2 regions of the Variovorax sp. PDC80 genome follow, and region 1 is predicted to be linked to the other one. Evidence: predicted binding sites of a transcription regulator. Region 1 holds the regulator's gene; the other holds the start of a gene.
The links. Region 1 encodes sigma-54, which starts transcription at its own class of promoters, with help from an activator protein. Its sites were predicted from a motif close to TGGCANGNAANCTGCTTT; they were not measured.

Region 1 (7,669 bases):
TCGAGGTGATCGAGTTCTTCTCGTACAACTGCCCGCACTGCAACGACTTCGAGCCCGCGCTCGAGGCCTGGGCCAAGGGCCAGCCCAAGGACGTGGTGCTGCGCCGCGTGCCGGTGCCCTTCGTGGGCAACGACGTCGAAGCCAAGCAGCGCCTGTACTACGCGCTCGAGGCGCTGGGCAAGGTCGACGAGTACCAGCCCAAGGTCTTCAACGCGATCCACGCCCAGCGCCAGAACGTGAACGGCGACGCCAACATCGTGGCCTGGGCCGAGAAGAACGGCCTCGACGGCGCGAAGTTCAAGGAGCTGTTCACCTCCTTCGGCGTGGCGAGCAAGGCCAAGCGCGCCTCGCAACTGACCGAGGCCTACAAGGTGGCCGGCGTGCCCGCGCTGGCCGTGGCCGGCCGCTGGTACGTGGACGGCGAACTCGCCGGCAACATGAACAAGGCCTTGGCCGTCACCAACTACCTGATCGGCGAAGCCCGCAAGGGTTGAGACCGGTCTCGCGGCCCTGGCCGCTCCGCCGCCGGGAGGCCGGAATCCCATCGAGGGTTCCGGGGCGGCCGGGCCGTCATCCAGCCGGTCGGCAGAACGCGGGGCGATCCCGCGGGGTGCCGTGCCCGGGTTCGCCGCCCCCGGGGCTTTTTCATCCGCGCGCATGGGTCTGGCGCGATGGGCCGCATACAATGCAGAGCAAGTTTCGTGCCTCTATGACATCGCACTCTCACCCCACCTCCTCCCTTCGCCGCACCGGTCGCCTCGTGCTGGCCGCGCTGCTGCTGGCTGGCTCCGCCGCCGCCGCCCTGGCCGAAACGGCCGACCGGACCAAGCCGATGAACATCGAATCCGATTCGATGCGCTACGACGATCTCAAGCAGACCAGCGTCTTCACCGGCAACGTGGTGGTCACCAAGGGCACCATCATCATCCGCGGCGCGCGCATCGACGTGCGCCAGGACCCCGAGGGCTACCAGTACGGCGTGGTCACCGCGGCGCCCGGCAAGCTCGCCTACTACAAGCAGAAGCGCAACGGCAACGGCGACGAGTGGATCGAGGGCGAGTCCGAGGTCATCGAGTACGACAGCCGCGCCGACAACGTCAAGTTCATCCGCCGCGCCGTCATGCGCCGCCTGGTCGGCGCCACGCCCAACGACGAGAGCAGCGGCGCGCTGATCGTCTACGACCAGAGCAACGACACCTACACCGTCAACGGCTCGACCGTGCCGCCCAATGCCGGCGTGTCCGCGCCGGGTGGCGGTGGCCGCGTCAAGGCCATCCTCACGCCGAAGTCGGCCGCGCCGGGTGCGCCCGGCGCCGCGGCGCCGGCCACGCGCCGTCCCGCGGCCCCGGCGCCCACGCCGGCACCGGGCGCCGGACTGCGCTCCACCACCACGCTGAGCGGCGAAGGGGAAGAACGCAAGTGATCGAAGCCGCCGGAACCCAGGAAGCCAACGGCGTGCCGGGCAGCCGCCTCGTCGCGCGCGGCCTGCAGAAGAGCTATGGCAGCCGCAAGGTGGTCAAGGACGTCTCGCTCGACGTGCAGAAGGGCGAAGTGGTCGGACTGCTCGGGCCCAACGGCGCCGGCAAGACCACCTCGTTCTACATGATCGTCGGGCTGGTGCGCGCCGACGCGGGCGAGATCTCCATCGACGGCGAGCCGATCGCCCACATGCCGATCCACCGCCGCGCGCGCATGGGCCTGAGCTACCTGCCGCAGGAAGCCTCGATCTTCCGCAAGCTCACGGTCGAGGAGAACGTGCGCGCGGTGCTCGAGCTGCAGCGCGAGCCCGATGCCAACGGCCGGCCGCAGGCGCTGTCGAAGCAGCGCATGGAAGAGCGCCTGTCGGAGCTGCTGGCCGACCTGCGCGTCGACCACCTGCGCGATTCGCCCGCGCTCGCGCTGTCGGGCGGCGAACGCCGCCGCGTCGAGATCGCGCGCGCGCTGGCCACCCAGCCGCGCTTCATCCTGCTCGACGAACCCTTCGCCGGCATCGACCCGATCGCGGTGATCGAGATCCAGCGCATCATCAGCTTCCTGAAGGAACGCGGCATCGGCGTGCTGATCACCGACCACAACGTGCGCGAGACGCTGGGCATCTGCGACCACGCCTTCATCATCAGCGACGGCCATGTGCTGGCACAGGGCACGCCCTCGGAGATCGTCGACAACGCCGAAGTGCGCCGGGTCTACCTGGGCGAGCACTTCCGCATGTGATGACCCTCGTGCAAGTCATTTCCTGAGGGCATGAAACAAGGCTTGTCGCTGCGCGTTTCGCAGCATCTCGCGCTGACGCCTCAGCTGCAGCAGTCGATCCGGCTGCTGCAGCTCTCCACGCTCGAACTGAGCCAGGAGGTCGAGCAGATGCTCGACGAGAACCCCTTCCTCGAGCGCACCGCCGAGGAAGCCGCGCGCGAGGAGTTCGGCCTCGACGCCGCCGACACGCCCGCGCCGCGCGAGGACACCGAGCGCGAGGCCGAGAGCGACTACGCGAGCGCCGCGCCCTCGACCTCGACCACGTCCACCGAGACCACTTCGTCGTCCGAGGCCGAGCCGGCCCTCGACTCGCCCGAGCGCGAGCCCGACTGGGAAGGCGACGGCACCGTCGACATGGCGCCCGACGACAGCGAGTGGGGCAGCGACGCCCCCGCGCGCAACAACAGCAGCACCGGCGACGACGAGCGCGCCGATGCCACCGAGCTCGCGCGCAGCCAGGAATCGCTGCAGTCCTTCCTGCACCGCCAGGCGCTGAGCCTGCGGCTCAACGAGAACGACAGCGCCGCGCTGCGCTTTTTGATCGAGTCGCTCAACGACGACGGCTACCTCGAGGATTCGCTGCCGGCGCTGGCCTCGGGCCTCGCGGGCGACGACAACGACCAGTTCGACGAGCTGGTGCACCACTTCCAGGTCGCGCTGGGCCTGCTGCAGAGCCTGGAGCCCGCGGGCGTGGGCGCGCGCGACCTCGGCGAATGCCTCGCGATCCAGCTGCGCGCGCTGGCCGACGAGGACGAGACCGAGGACGAGGAGCTGGTGCGCAAGACCGCGCTCGCCATCTGCAAGCAGCCGATGGAGCTGCTCGCGCGGCGCGACTTCAAGCGCCTGGCCACGCTCACGCGCACCAACGAGGAGCTGGTGCGCTCGGCGCTGCAGATCATCGCGCGGCTGGAACCCAAGCCGGGCCGCCGCTTCGTCGACGTCGAGCGCAACATCGTCATTCCCGACGTGATCGTCACCAAGACCGGCCGCGGCACCAACGTGAAGTTCCGCGTCATGCTCAACCCCGAGGTGATGCCGCGGCTGCGCGTGCACGACATCTACGCCGGCGCGCTCAAGTCGCACAAGGGCGAGGGCAGCCAGGCGCTGTCGCAGCGGCTGCAGGAGGCGCGCTGGTTCATCAAGAACATCCAGCAGCGCTTCGACACCATCCTGCGCGTGAGCAACGCCATCGTCGAGCGGCAGAAGAGCTACTTCGTGCACGGCGAACTCGCGATGCGCCCGCTGGTGCTGCGCGAGATCGCCGACGAGCTCGGGTTGCACGAGTCCACCATCTCGCGCGTGACCACCGCCAAGTACATGTCCACGCCCTTCGGCACGGTCGAGCTCAAGTACTTCTTCGGCTCGGCGCTGGGCACCGAGACCGGCGGCAATGCCTCGAGCACCGCGGTGCGCGCGCTGATCAAGCAGTTCGTCGGTTCGGAGAGCGTGAAGAAGCCGCTGTCGGACAGCCAGATCTCCGAGATGCTCAAGGAGCAGGGCATCGAGTGCGCGCGCCGCACCGTCGCCAAGTACCGCGAGGCGCTGCGCATCGCGCCCGCCAACCTGCGCAAGGCCCTGTAGAAAGCCGCCGATGGCCCGACGCCTGCTGTCGCGCTGTGGGCCCTGGGTGTTCGCCATCGCGGCCGCGCTGCTGGCCGCCGGTTGCGCCACCTTGCCCGACGAGGCCCCGCGCGCCCCCGCCAGAGCCATCGCCGTGTCGAAGGACACCGCGCTCGGGCGCATCGCGCTGGCCGCGCAGCCCGACCCCGACCTCAGCGGCTTTCGCCTCATGCCCGGTGGCGACTTCGCCTTCGACACCCGCATCCAGCTCGCGCGCCGGGCCCAGCGCACGCTCGACGTCCAGTACTACCAGATCGAGAACGACGAGACCGGTCGCTACCTGCTGCGCACCCTGCGCGATGCCGCGCAGCGCGGCGTGCGGGTGCGCGTGCTGATGGACGACCTCTACACCGCGGGCGAGGACGAGCTGCTGCGCGGCTTCGCGGCCACGCCCAATGTCGAGCTGCGCCTGTTCAACCCGTTCCCGGCCGGCCGCGGCAGCCTGCTCGCGCGCTTCACGGCCTCGCTGTTCGACTTCAGCCGCGTCAACCGGCGCATGCACAACAAGCTGTTCATCGCCGACGGCGCGATGGCCGTGGCGGGCGGGCGCAACATCGGCAACCAGTACTTCCGGCGCACCGCGGGCGAGAACTTCATCGACCTCGACACCTTCGTGACGGGCGCGCTGATCCCGCGCCTGGGCAGCCTGTTCGACCAGTACTGGAACAGCCCCTACGTGCGGCCCGTCGAATCGGTGGTGGCGAGCGCGCTGCCTGCCGACGAACTGCGGCGCCGCTTCGAGGCCGCCACCGGCCCCGACACCACGCCGCCGCCGCCGAAGCCCGCGCCCAACGACCTGCTGGGCTACGGCCCGATCGCCGAGGACCTCGACGCCGGCCGGCTCGGCCTGATCTGGACCACGGCCGAGGCCTATGCCGATTCGCCCGACCGCGTGATCGGCAAGACCGCCTCGTACGGCGGCGTGCCGCTGCTCGACGTCGACAGCGTGCGCTACAACGTGGTCGAGCAGATGCGCCGCGCGCGCAGCGAGGTGACCATCGTCTCGCCCTACCTGATCCCGGGCGCCGCGGGGCTCGAGGTGATGAACGAGATCCGCCGGCGCCAGGTGAAGATCAGCGTGGTGACCAACTCGCTCGCCGCCACCGACGAGCCGTTGGTGCACACCGCCTACCGCCGCTACCGGCCCGAGATGCTGCGCCTGGGCGCCGAACTCTACGAACTCAGCACCAACCGCACCCGCCGCAGCGTGCGGCTGGGCCTGTTCGGCACCTCGGTCGGCAGGCTGCATGCCAAGTCGGCGGTGATCGACCAGCGCATCCTGTTCGTCGGCTCGATGAATTTCGACCCGCGCTCCGAGGTCCACAACACCGAGATCGGCCTGTTCATCCGCAGCCCCGAGATGGCGCAGCAGGCGCTGAAGCTGCTCGAGGTGCTCAAGCAGCAGGGCGCCTACAGGCTGCGCTTCGCCGAAGGCAGCGACTCGCGCCTGGAGTGGATCAGCGAGGAGGCCGGCAAGACCACGGTGCTGAGCGAGGAGCCCGACTCGGGCTTCTGGGACCGCACCATGCTCGAACTGCTGGCGCCGCTGACGCCCGAGAGCCTGCTCTAGGCGGTTTGGGCGGCTTTCGCAAACCGTCGGTTTCCGTTCCGCAAACCTCGGCCTGTCATGCTGTGGTGCCCCTGCGAGCAGGGGGCCCGAACACCACCGACAGGAGCACGCGCATGAAATGGATCCACTACACCGCGCCCGGCGCGGCCGCCAGCAGCTATGGCGTGCTGGAGGACGATCGCGTCCGCGCGGTGAACGGCAGCCCCTTCGGCGGCCACGACTTCACGGGCGCCGTGCATCGCCTGGCCGACGTGAGGATCGAGGTGCCGCTGCTGCCGCGCACCTTCTATGCGGCGGGGCTCAACTACGTGCGCCACATCAAGGAATACGCCGAGCGCAGCGGCCAGACGCTCGCGATCCCCGAGAAGGCCGACATCGGCTACCGCGCGGTCAACGCCCTGGTTCCGCACGAGGCGGCCGTCGTCATTCCGTCCAACGCGAAGCAGGTGGAGTACGAGGGCGAGCTGGTCGTGGTGATCGGCCAAAAGGCCCGCCACCTGAGCGAGGCCGACGCGTTGTCGTGCGTGCTGGGCTACACCATCGGCAACGACGTGAGCGAGCGGCTCTGGCAGGCCTCGGACCGCACCTTCTGGCGCGCCAAGAACAGCGACACCTTCAAGCCGATGGGGCCGTGGATCGAAACCGATTTCGACCTGGAAGCGGCCCGCACCACGGTGCGCGTCAACGGCGAGGTGAAGACGCAGTTCCGCACCGGCGAGATGCTGTTCGGCATCGCGGCCTTCATCAGCGCGATGACGCGGCATCTCACGCTGTACCCGGGCGACGTGATCTGGATGGGCACCGACGGCAAGTCGCCGCACCTGAAGGCCGGCGATGTCGTCGAGGTGGAGATCTCGGGCCTCGGCTGCCTGCGCAATCCCTTCGTCGCCGAAGAGGCCTGAGGGCGACCGTTCAACGGCCCGCGGTGCCGCGCGCCGCGGTGGTGGCCGGCAAGGCCCAGTCGGGCGGATGGCGCGACCATTCGCGCAGGAACTCCAGCAGGTGGCGCACGCGGCTGGGCATGTTGCGCCGGGTCGAGAACACCACGTGGATGTCGAGTTCCTCGGGCACCGCGCCGGGCAGCAGGGCCTCGAGCGTGCCGGCCTTCAGTTCCTCCGACACCATGTAGTGCGGGTGCAGCGAGATGCCGGTGCCCAGCAGCGCGCACTGCTTGATCGCATCGCCCATGTTGGCGCGCACGGTGCCGCGCACGCGCACCTCCTGCGGCGGATTGCCGGCGAACTTCCACACGCCCGAGCCCGACTTGATGATGTGCACCAGGCAGTTGTGGCGCGCCAGGTCGGCCGGCGTGGCGGGGCGGCCGTAGGCCTTCAGGTAGGCCGGCGACGCCACCACCACCTGCGGCGCCTTCAGCAGCGATTGCGCGACGTAGCTCGCGTCCTCGAGCGAGGGCGCGATGCGGATCGAGAGATCGAGCGCCTCGGCCACCAGGTCGGAGCGGCCGTCGTCATGGACCACCGTCACCTCGATGTCCGGGTAGCGGTGGGTGAACTGCGCCACCACGCGCATCAGGTGGTAGGCGCCGAACGAGGGCGGCGTGCCCACGCGGATCGCGCCGCGCGGCAGCTGCACGGCATCGCGCACCTCGCCCTCGATCGCCTCGTAGCGCTCCAGCAGGTCACGCCCCGAGTCGAGCACGCGTGCGCCGGCCTCGGTCAATGCCACCTGCTTGGAGGTGCGCTTGAGCAACTGCGCGCCCATCGAGGCTTCGAGCCAGGCCACGTGCTTGGTGATGGTGGCGCGCGACACCGAGAGCTGCATGGCTGCGCGCGCGAAGCTGCCGCAGCGCGCGACCTCGGTGAATATCTGAAGGCAGCGAAGGCGATCCACGTCGTTCGACCCGGTTCAAGGTTTCCAAATCGCAAACCTTGGATTGTCGAACAGGGTGTGTCAGCGGGCAAGCCGACTCCTAGACTCGTCCGCCACATGACCGCCGATGTTTCCATTCCCGACGCCGCGCGCCTGCTGCCCGAGCTGACGCAGGCGCTGCACCGCTTCTTCCATGCGCTCGACCGGCGCGACTACGACGCGATGCTCGCGCTGTTCGCCGACGACTGCCGCTGGCTGCGCCAGGGCCGGTGGCTCGAGGGCAAGCCGGCCGTGCGCGCCGCGCTGGAAGCGCGCGCCGCCGATGTCGAGACGCGCCATGTGCTCACCAATGCCCATGTGAGCGCGCAGGACGGCACGTCGGCCGAGGTCGAGGCC
Region 2 (7,669 bases), on a different contig from region 1:
ACGACCCGGGTGGCGGGCTCGATATCTCGTTTTCGCCGACCGATCACACGGGCATCGAATACGTCGACCTGTCGATCGTGAGCGACGGCCGCTTCAAGCGCTAGGCAGCGCTTCGGAGATTTACTTCGGCGCGCTCGCAGCGGCAGCCGGCGCAGCAGGCGCCGGCTCGTGCACTTCCACGCCGTGCTTCTCGCCCGACATGTCGACCTTGTCGCCGGCCTTCGAGATCACGTACAGCGCGATGGCCGCGAAGATGGCGAAGCCGACTGCGATTTTCCACATGGGTTCTGTCTCCTGAGAGGGGTGATTGCTGGGTTCAAGAAAAAGGCCTCATGCCGAGGGTCGGCATGAAGCCTCTTTGTTGAACGGAGGACGCGCGGCGCCCTCCTTTCATCGGCGCCGTGGCGCTCAGTCGTGGGCGTAGATGTCCACGTCCTTCGTTTCGCGGATGAACAGCGTGCCGATCACCAGCGTGATGCCCGCGATGATGATCGGGTACCAGAGGCCGTTGTACATGTTGCCGGTGGAGGCCACGATCGCGAAGGCGGTGGTCGGCAGCAGGCCGCCGAACCAGCCGTTGCCGATGTGGTACGGCAGGCTCATCGAGGTGTAGCGGATGCGCGTGGGGAACAGCTCGACCAGCATCGCGGCGATCGGCCCGTAGACCATGGTCACCAGCAGCACCAGCCAGAACAGCAGCAGCACCGTCAGCAGCTTGTTCATCTTCGCGGGGTCGGCCTTGGCCGGGTAGCCCGCGATCTTCAGGTCCTCGGCCACGCCCTTCTTGAAGGCGGCGATCTCCTTGGCGGAGGTCTCGTCGAACTTGAGGTTCACGACGTTGCCGATCGGTGCTTCCACCGTCTTGTCGCCGATCTTCACGACGGCCTTCGAACCCGGCGCGCCGGCCACGTTCTCATAGCTCACCGAGTTCTGCACCAGATAGCGCTTGGCGATGTCGCAGGAGCTGCGGAAGTCGATCTCGCGGGCCACGGGGTTGCCCTGGAACGAGCAGGTCGCGGGGTCGGCGGTCACGGTCACGCCGGCGGTGGCCTGGGCCTTGGCGAGGTCGGGGTTGGCGGCCTCGGTCAGCATCTTGAAGACCGGGAAGTAGGTCACCACGGCCAGCAGGCAGCCGGCCATGATGATCGGCTTGCGGCCGATCTTGTCCGACAGGGTGCCGAAGATCACGAAGAACGGGGTGCCGAGCAGCAGCGCGGCGGCGATCATCAGGTTGGCGGTGGTCGCATCGACCTTGAGCTGCGCGGTCAGGAAGAAGAGCGCGTAGAACTGGCCCGAATACCAGACCACGGCCTGGCCGGCGGTCAGGCCCACCAGCGCCAGGATCACGATCTTCAGGTTCTTCCACTCGCCGAAGGATTCGGCCAGCGGCGCCTTCGAGGTCTTGCCCTCGGCCTTCATGCGCTGGAACGCGGGCGATTCCGACAGCGACAGGCGGATCCACACCGAGATGCCCAGCAGCAGGATCGAGACCAGGAACGGAATGCGCCAGCCCCAGTCGTTGAACACCGCTTCGCCCAGGCCTTCGCGCACGCCCAGGATCACGATCAGGCTCAGAAACAGGCCGAGCGTGGCCGTGGTCTGGATCCACGAGGTGTAGGCACCGCGCTTGCCGTGCGGCGCGTGCTCGGCCACGTAGGTGGCGGCACCGCCGTACTCGCCGCCGAGCGCGAGGCCCTGCAGCATGCGCAGCGCGATCAGGATCACCGGCGCCGCGACGCCGATGGTCGCGTAGCTGGGCAGCAGGCCGACGATGAAGGTCGACAGGCCCATGATCAGGATCGTGACCAGGAAGGTGTACTTGCGCCCGATCATGTCGCCGAGCCGGCCGAACACGATGGCGCCGAACGGACGCACCAGGAAACCGGCCGCGAAGGCCAGCAGCGCGAAGATGAAGGCCGCGCCCGCATCGAGGCCGCTGAAGAACTGCTTCGCGATGATCGCCGCGAGCGAACCGTAGAGGTAGAAGTCGTACCACTCGAACACGGTTCCCAGCGAAGAAGCGAAGATGACCTTCTTCTCCTCCGCCGACATGGGCCGGGGGGCCGGATGCGGCACTCCCCGTGAATCTAGTGTGGCTGCCATTGATCGTCTCCTGTGTATGCGTTCATGCGGCGCCCGAATTCGGGACCGTGGGGCATTCTTGGAGGCGCGACTGACCCGAGCCTTTCGCGAAACTGAACGGGCGCTTACGGATTAAGGTGAAACCCTCGACGCACGTTTCAGCCTGTAAGAAATGCAGCGTCGGTGCTGCGGATGCTCAGTTTTTGCTGCTGCGCAGCAGGGCCGGACGCTGGTCGGCCTCGGCCCATTGCGGCCCGTCGAACCAGGCATCGCCCGCGAGGTAGGCGCGCAGCATCGCGAGGCCGTCGAAGCCCCAGAACAGCCGGCCGTCGACCGCATAGGCCGGCGTGCCGAACACGCCGAGCGCGATCGCGTCCGCGGTGTTGCGCTGGAGCAGGGCCTTGCTCTCGTCGCTGCCGGCATCGCGACGCGGTTGCAATTGCGCGGTGAGCGCGGCCAGCCGCGCGGGATCGGCCGCCTCGAGGCCGCCGCGCCAGACGTGGCGAAAGACGGTCTCGGCCACCAGCCGGCTCACGCGGCCGTCGTCGCAGGTGGAGAGCGCGAGCCGCAGGTGCGCGAGCGGGTTGTAGGGGTGCGAGGCCGGCATCGCGATCTCGATGCCGTGCTGGTGGCCCAGCCACAGCACGTGGCGGTAGGTCCAGCCGCGCTTGGCGGGAATCTCGGCCGGCCCGAGCTGGCCGTGCGCCTTGAGCACCGCGCCCAGCAGCACCGGGCGGTAGTCCACGCTGTAGCTCAGGCCCTCGAGCGTTTGCGGCAGCTGCTCGAACGCGAGGTAGGCATAGGGCGAGATGAAGTCCAGGTAGAAGTCGATGTGCTTCATGCGTCGATGTCTCCGATGGCCGGCGCCCGCCAGATGCCGGCCCGGGCCCGCCACTCTATCGCGCGCCAGACCTGCCGCCGCTCGTCGTCCTCCATGCGGCTCCAGCCCGCGATCTCGGGGATGGTGCGCAGGCAGCCCTCGCAGAAGCCGCTGAGCCGGTCCATGCGGCACACCGAGCTGCAGGGCGAGGGCACCGGCTCGGCCAGCCCCCGCAGTTCGGCGGCGCGGTCGGCCAGGGCCTGCGCTTCGGCGACGTTCACGCCGCGGCCACCACCACGTCGGCCACCGGCGCGCCCGTGAGCGTCTCGAGGTCGTGCGGACGCAGCTGGAACACCGCATGCGGATGGCCCGCGGCGGCCCAGATCTCCTCGAAGCGGAACAGCTCGCGGTCGATCAGCACCACCGGCTTCGTGACATGGCCCACGGGCGACACGCCGCCGATGGTGAAGCCGGTGCGCGCCTTCACGAAGTCGGCGTCGGCGCGGCCGGTCTTGCCGACGATCGCGTCGACCTTCTTCTCGTCGACGCGCTTGTCGCCCGAGGTGATGACCAGCACCGCGACCTCGTCGCTCTTGCGCCGGAAGATGATGCTCTTGGCGATCTGGCCGACCGCGATGCCGAGCGCGTCGGCCGCCTGCTGCGCGGTGCGGCAGGCGTCGTCGAGCATGCGCGGCGCATGCGGATGGCCGGCGTCCTGGAGCACGCGCGCGACGCGCTGGACACCGTCGGGAAGGGAATGGAGTTCGGAGCCGCACATGGCTTGGGTCTTCGGAGGTTCGTGGGGGCGTGCGCCCCGCGTTGCAGGCACCCGAGCATACGAAAAAGCCCCGGGCCCCGGCGCCGCCGCCGCGCGGCCACCCTTTCGAGCACCGCACCAATGCGGACAGCGCCGCACCGCGGCCGCGCCACTTTGGGTGCGATTGCGGTGCGCGCACGAGCCGCCACCGGTCTTTTTCGGCGGCATGGATATTGCTCGACCCCATCGCGGACCTCCCGGCCTGGGTGGGTTCGCAGTGCCTCCGCTAACGACGGCGGGGTTCGAGCGAGCCGATGGCGATGAGCCGCCGGATTCGTTTGTCCATCCGATTATTCGCATCCGTTCCGTCGCGGAGGCCTCCTGCCGCTGTCGCCCCGACAGCCCCGGTGGCCTGCATCCGAGGACCGGCTGCCCCCGCAGGACCTCAGCATGAAAATCGCAGTCATCGGCCACGGCATGGTCGGCCACAAGTTCCTCGAGCAGCTCCACGCGCTCGGCATTCCCGGCGCGGAAGTCACCGTCCTGTGCGAGGAGCCCCGGCCGGCCTACGACCGGGTGCACCTGTCCGAATTCTTCGCGGGCAAGACGGCCGAAGACCTCTCGCTGGTCGAGCCCGGCTTCTTCGAGCGCAGCGGCTTCACGCTGCGCCTCGCGGCGCGCGCGGTGGCCGTCGAGCGGCGCAACAACACCGTCACCACGGCCGACGGCGAAGTCGTGGCCTACGACAAGCTCGTGCTGGCCACCGGCTCCTTCCCCTTCGTGCCCGCGGTGCCCGGGCGCGACCGGCCCCACTGCTTCGTCTACCGCACCATCGAGGACCTCGAGGCGATGAAGGAATGCGGCGCGCGCTCGCGCAGCGGCGTGGTGGTGGGCGGCGGCCTGCTCGGCCTCGAATGCGCGAAGGCACTGCGCGACATGGGCCTCGAGACCCACGTGGTGGAGTTCGCGCCGCGGCTGATGGCGGTGCAGGTCGACGAGGGCGGCGGCCGCGCGCTGCGCGAGAGCATCGAGGCGCTGGGCCTGCACGTGCACACCGGCCGCAACACGGTGGAGATCGTCGACGGCGCCGCCGCGCGACATCGCATGGTGTTCGCCGACGGCAGCTACCTCGAGACCGACATGATCGTGTTCTCGGCCGGCATCCGCCCGCGCGACGAACTCGCGCGCCAGTGCCTGCTGGCCGTGGGCCCGCGCGGCGGCGTGGCGGTCGACGACCACTGCCGCACCAGCGACCGCAACGTCTACGCCATCGGCGAATGCGCCTCGTGGAACGAGCAGACCTTCGGCCTGGTCGCGCCCGGCTACGACATGGCGCGCGTGGCGGCGCGCCACATCGCGGGCGAGCACGAGGCCGCCTTCACCGGCGCCGACATGAGCACCAAGCTCAAGCTGATGGGCGTGGACGTGGCGAGCATCGGCGACGCGCACGGCAGGACGCCGAAGTCGCGCGCCTACCAGTTCATCGACGAGCGCAAGAAGGTCTACAAGAAGATCGTCGTCAGCGAGGACGGCAAGCTGCTGCTCGGCGCGGTGCTCGTGGGCGACGCCGCCGAATACGGCACCCTGCTGCAGATGGCGCTCAACGGCATCGCGCTGCCCGAGGATCCCGAGTTCCTGATCCTGCCCTCGAGCGACGGCAAGGCGAAGCCGGGCCTGGGCGTCGAGGCCCTGCCCGACAGCGCGCAGATCTGCTCGTGCAACGACGTCAGCAAGGGACAGATCTGCGAGGCCGTGGGCCAGGGCGCCTGCACCCCGGCCGCGATGAAGGCCTGCACCAAGGCCGGCGCCACCTGCGGCGGCTGCGTGCCGCTGGTCACGCAGGTCATGAAGATGGAGATGGCCAGGCGCGGCATGGCCGTCGACAACCACCTCTGCGAGCACTTCCCCTATTCGCGCCAGGAGCTCTACCACCTGATCCGCGTGGGCGAGATCCGCAGCTTCGCCGACCTGCTCGCCAGGCACGGCAAGGGCCTGGGCTGCGACATCTGCAAGCCCGTGGCCGCGAGCATCTTCGCCTCGTGCTGGAACGAGTTCGTGCTCAAGAAGGACCTGGCCGCGCTGCAGGACAGCAACGACTACTTCCTCGGCAACATCCAGAAGGACGGCACCTATTCGGTGGTGCCGCGCATGCCGGGCGGCGAGGTCACGCCCGACGGTCTCATCGCGGTCGGCCAGGTGGCGAAGAAGTACGGCCTCTACACCAAGATCACCGGCGGCGCGCGCGTGGACATGTTCGGCGCGCGCGTCGAGCAGCTGCCCGCGATCTGGGAGGAACTGATCGCGGCCGGCTTCGAGTCGGGCCATGCCTACGGCAAGTCGCTGCGCACGGTGAAGAGCTGCGTCGGCTCGACCTGGTGCCGCTACGGCGTGGACGACAGCGTGGGCCTCGCGGTCGAGCTCGAGAACCGCTACAAGGGCCTGCGCGCGCCGCACAAGATCAAGTTCGGCGTCTCGGGCTGCACGCGCGAATGCGCCGAGGCGCAGGGCAAGGACGTGGGCGTGATCGCCACCGACAAGGGCTGGAACCTCTACGTCTGCGGCAACGGCGGCATGAAGCCGCGCCATGCCGAGCTGCTCGCGAGCGACCTGTCGAAGGCCGAGCTGATCCGGCTGATCGACCGCTTCCTGATGTTCTACGTGCGAACCGCCGACCGGCTGCAGCGCACCAGCACCTGGCGCGAGAGTCTCGAGGGCGGCCTCGACTACCTCAAGGGCGTGCTGCTGCGGGACACGCTGGGCCTCCACGCCGAGCTCGAGACCCAGATGCAGGCCGTGGTCGACACCTACCAGTGCGAGTGGAAGACCGCCGTCAACGACCCGGCCACGCGCCAGCGCTTCCGCTCCTTCGTCAACAGCGACAAGCCCGACGAGCACATCGTGTTCGTGAGCGAGCGCGGCCAGAAGCGGCCGGCGCGCGCCGAGGAGCGCACCGAGGCCGCCGACGTCTCGATGGCCTGAAGAACGACAACGAAAGAGGAAGCCCCATGACCCCGCAAGACCTGCACTGGACCGCCGTGTGCGCGGCCACCGACATCCTGCCCGATACCGGCGTGTGCGCGCTGGTCGAGGGCGTGCACGTGGCGATCTTCCGCGTCGGCCGCGAGGCCACGCTCTACGCCATCGACAACGTCGACCCGAAGGCCGGCGCCAGCGTGCTCTCGCGCGGGCTGGTCGGCAGCCTCGGCGACCGCGTCGTGGTCGCCTCGCCGCTCTACAAGAACCACTTCGACCTGCGCAGCGGCGAATGCCTCGAGGCGCCCGAGCATTCGGTGCGCGCGCATGCGGTGCGCGAGCACGAGGGCCGCGTGCTCGTCGCGCTGGCCTGAGGCGCGCGCCCCTTCCCCCTGCATTCCATTTCTTCCCAAGGATCCCCATGGCCTATCTAGCCCCCGCCGAGTTCGTCACCAAGATGGTCGATGCCGGCGAATCCAAGCTGCTGATGTCCACGCGCGACACGCTGATCCGCTCGTACATGGCGGGCGCCATCCTCGCGCTGGCGGCGGCCTTCGCGGTCAGCATCACGGTCAACACCGGCAATGCGCTGGTCGGCGCGATGCTGTTCCCGGTCGGTTTCATCATGCTGTACCTGCTGGGCTTCGACCTGCTGACCGGCGTCTTCACCCTGGCGCCGCTCGCGGTGCTCGACAAGCGCCCCGGCGCCACCTGGGGCGGCGTGATGCGCAACTGGGGCCTGGTGTTCGTCGGCAACTTCGCGGGCGCGCTCACGGTCGCGGTGTTCATGGCGATCATCTTCACCTTCGGCTTCAGCGAGGCGCCCAACGCCATCGGCGAGCGGCTCGGCCACATCGGCGAGGGCCGCACGGTCGGCTACTCCGCGCACGGCGCGGCCGGCATGCTGACGCTGTTCATCCGCGGCGTGATGTGCAACTGGATGGTGTCGACCGGCGTGGTCGCGGCCATGATGTCGACCACCGTCTCGGGCAAGGCGATCGGCATGTGGATGCCCGTGATGATCTTCTTCTACATGG

Region 2: the regulator sigma-54 is predicted to act here: its motif matches at 3,882-3,899, upstream of nirB (nitrite reductase large subunit NirB).

What each region holds. Positions count from the first base shown of each region.
Region 1 is NZ_FOWG01000011.1:190,252-197,920, forward strand. It holds gene BM109_RS28870 (thiol:disulfide interchange protein DsbA/DsbL) at 1-494, shown strand, start outside; gene lptA (lipopolysaccharide transport periplasmic protein LptA) at 710-1,423, shown strand; gene lptB (LPS export ABC transporter ATP-binding protein) at 1,420-2,214, shown strand; gene BM109_RS28885 (RNA polymerase factor sigma-54) at 2,245-3,834, shown strand; gene BM109_RS28890 (phospholipase D family protein) at 3,845-5,443, shown strand; gene BM109_RS28895 (fumarylacetoacetate hydrolase family protein) at 5,557-6,345, shown strand; gene BM109_RS28900 (LysR family transcriptional regulator) at 6,356-7,294, opposite strand; gene BM109_RS28905 (nuclear transport factor 2 family protein) at 7,391-7,669, shown strand, end outside.
Region 2 is NZ_FOWG01000008.1:353,353-361,021, forward strand. It holds gene BM109_RS23950 (ABC transporter substrate-binding protein) at 1-104, shown strand, start outside; gene BM109_RS41305 (hypothetical protein) at 121-282, opposite strand; gene BM109_RS23955 (MFS transporter) at 409-2,103, opposite strand; gene BM109_RS23960 (2-hydroxychromene-2-carboxylate isomerase) at 2,279-2,923, opposite strand; gene BM109_RS23965 (DUF1289 domain-containing protein) at 2,920-3,183, opposite strand; gene BM109_RS23970 (YbaK/EbsC family protein) at 3,180-3,680, opposite strand; gene nirB (nitrite reductase large subunit NirB) at 4,110-6,638, shown strand; gene nirD (nitrite reductase small subunit NirD) at 6,665-7,006, shown strand; gene BM109_RS23985 (formate/nitrite transporter family protein) at 7,054-7,669, shown strand, end outside.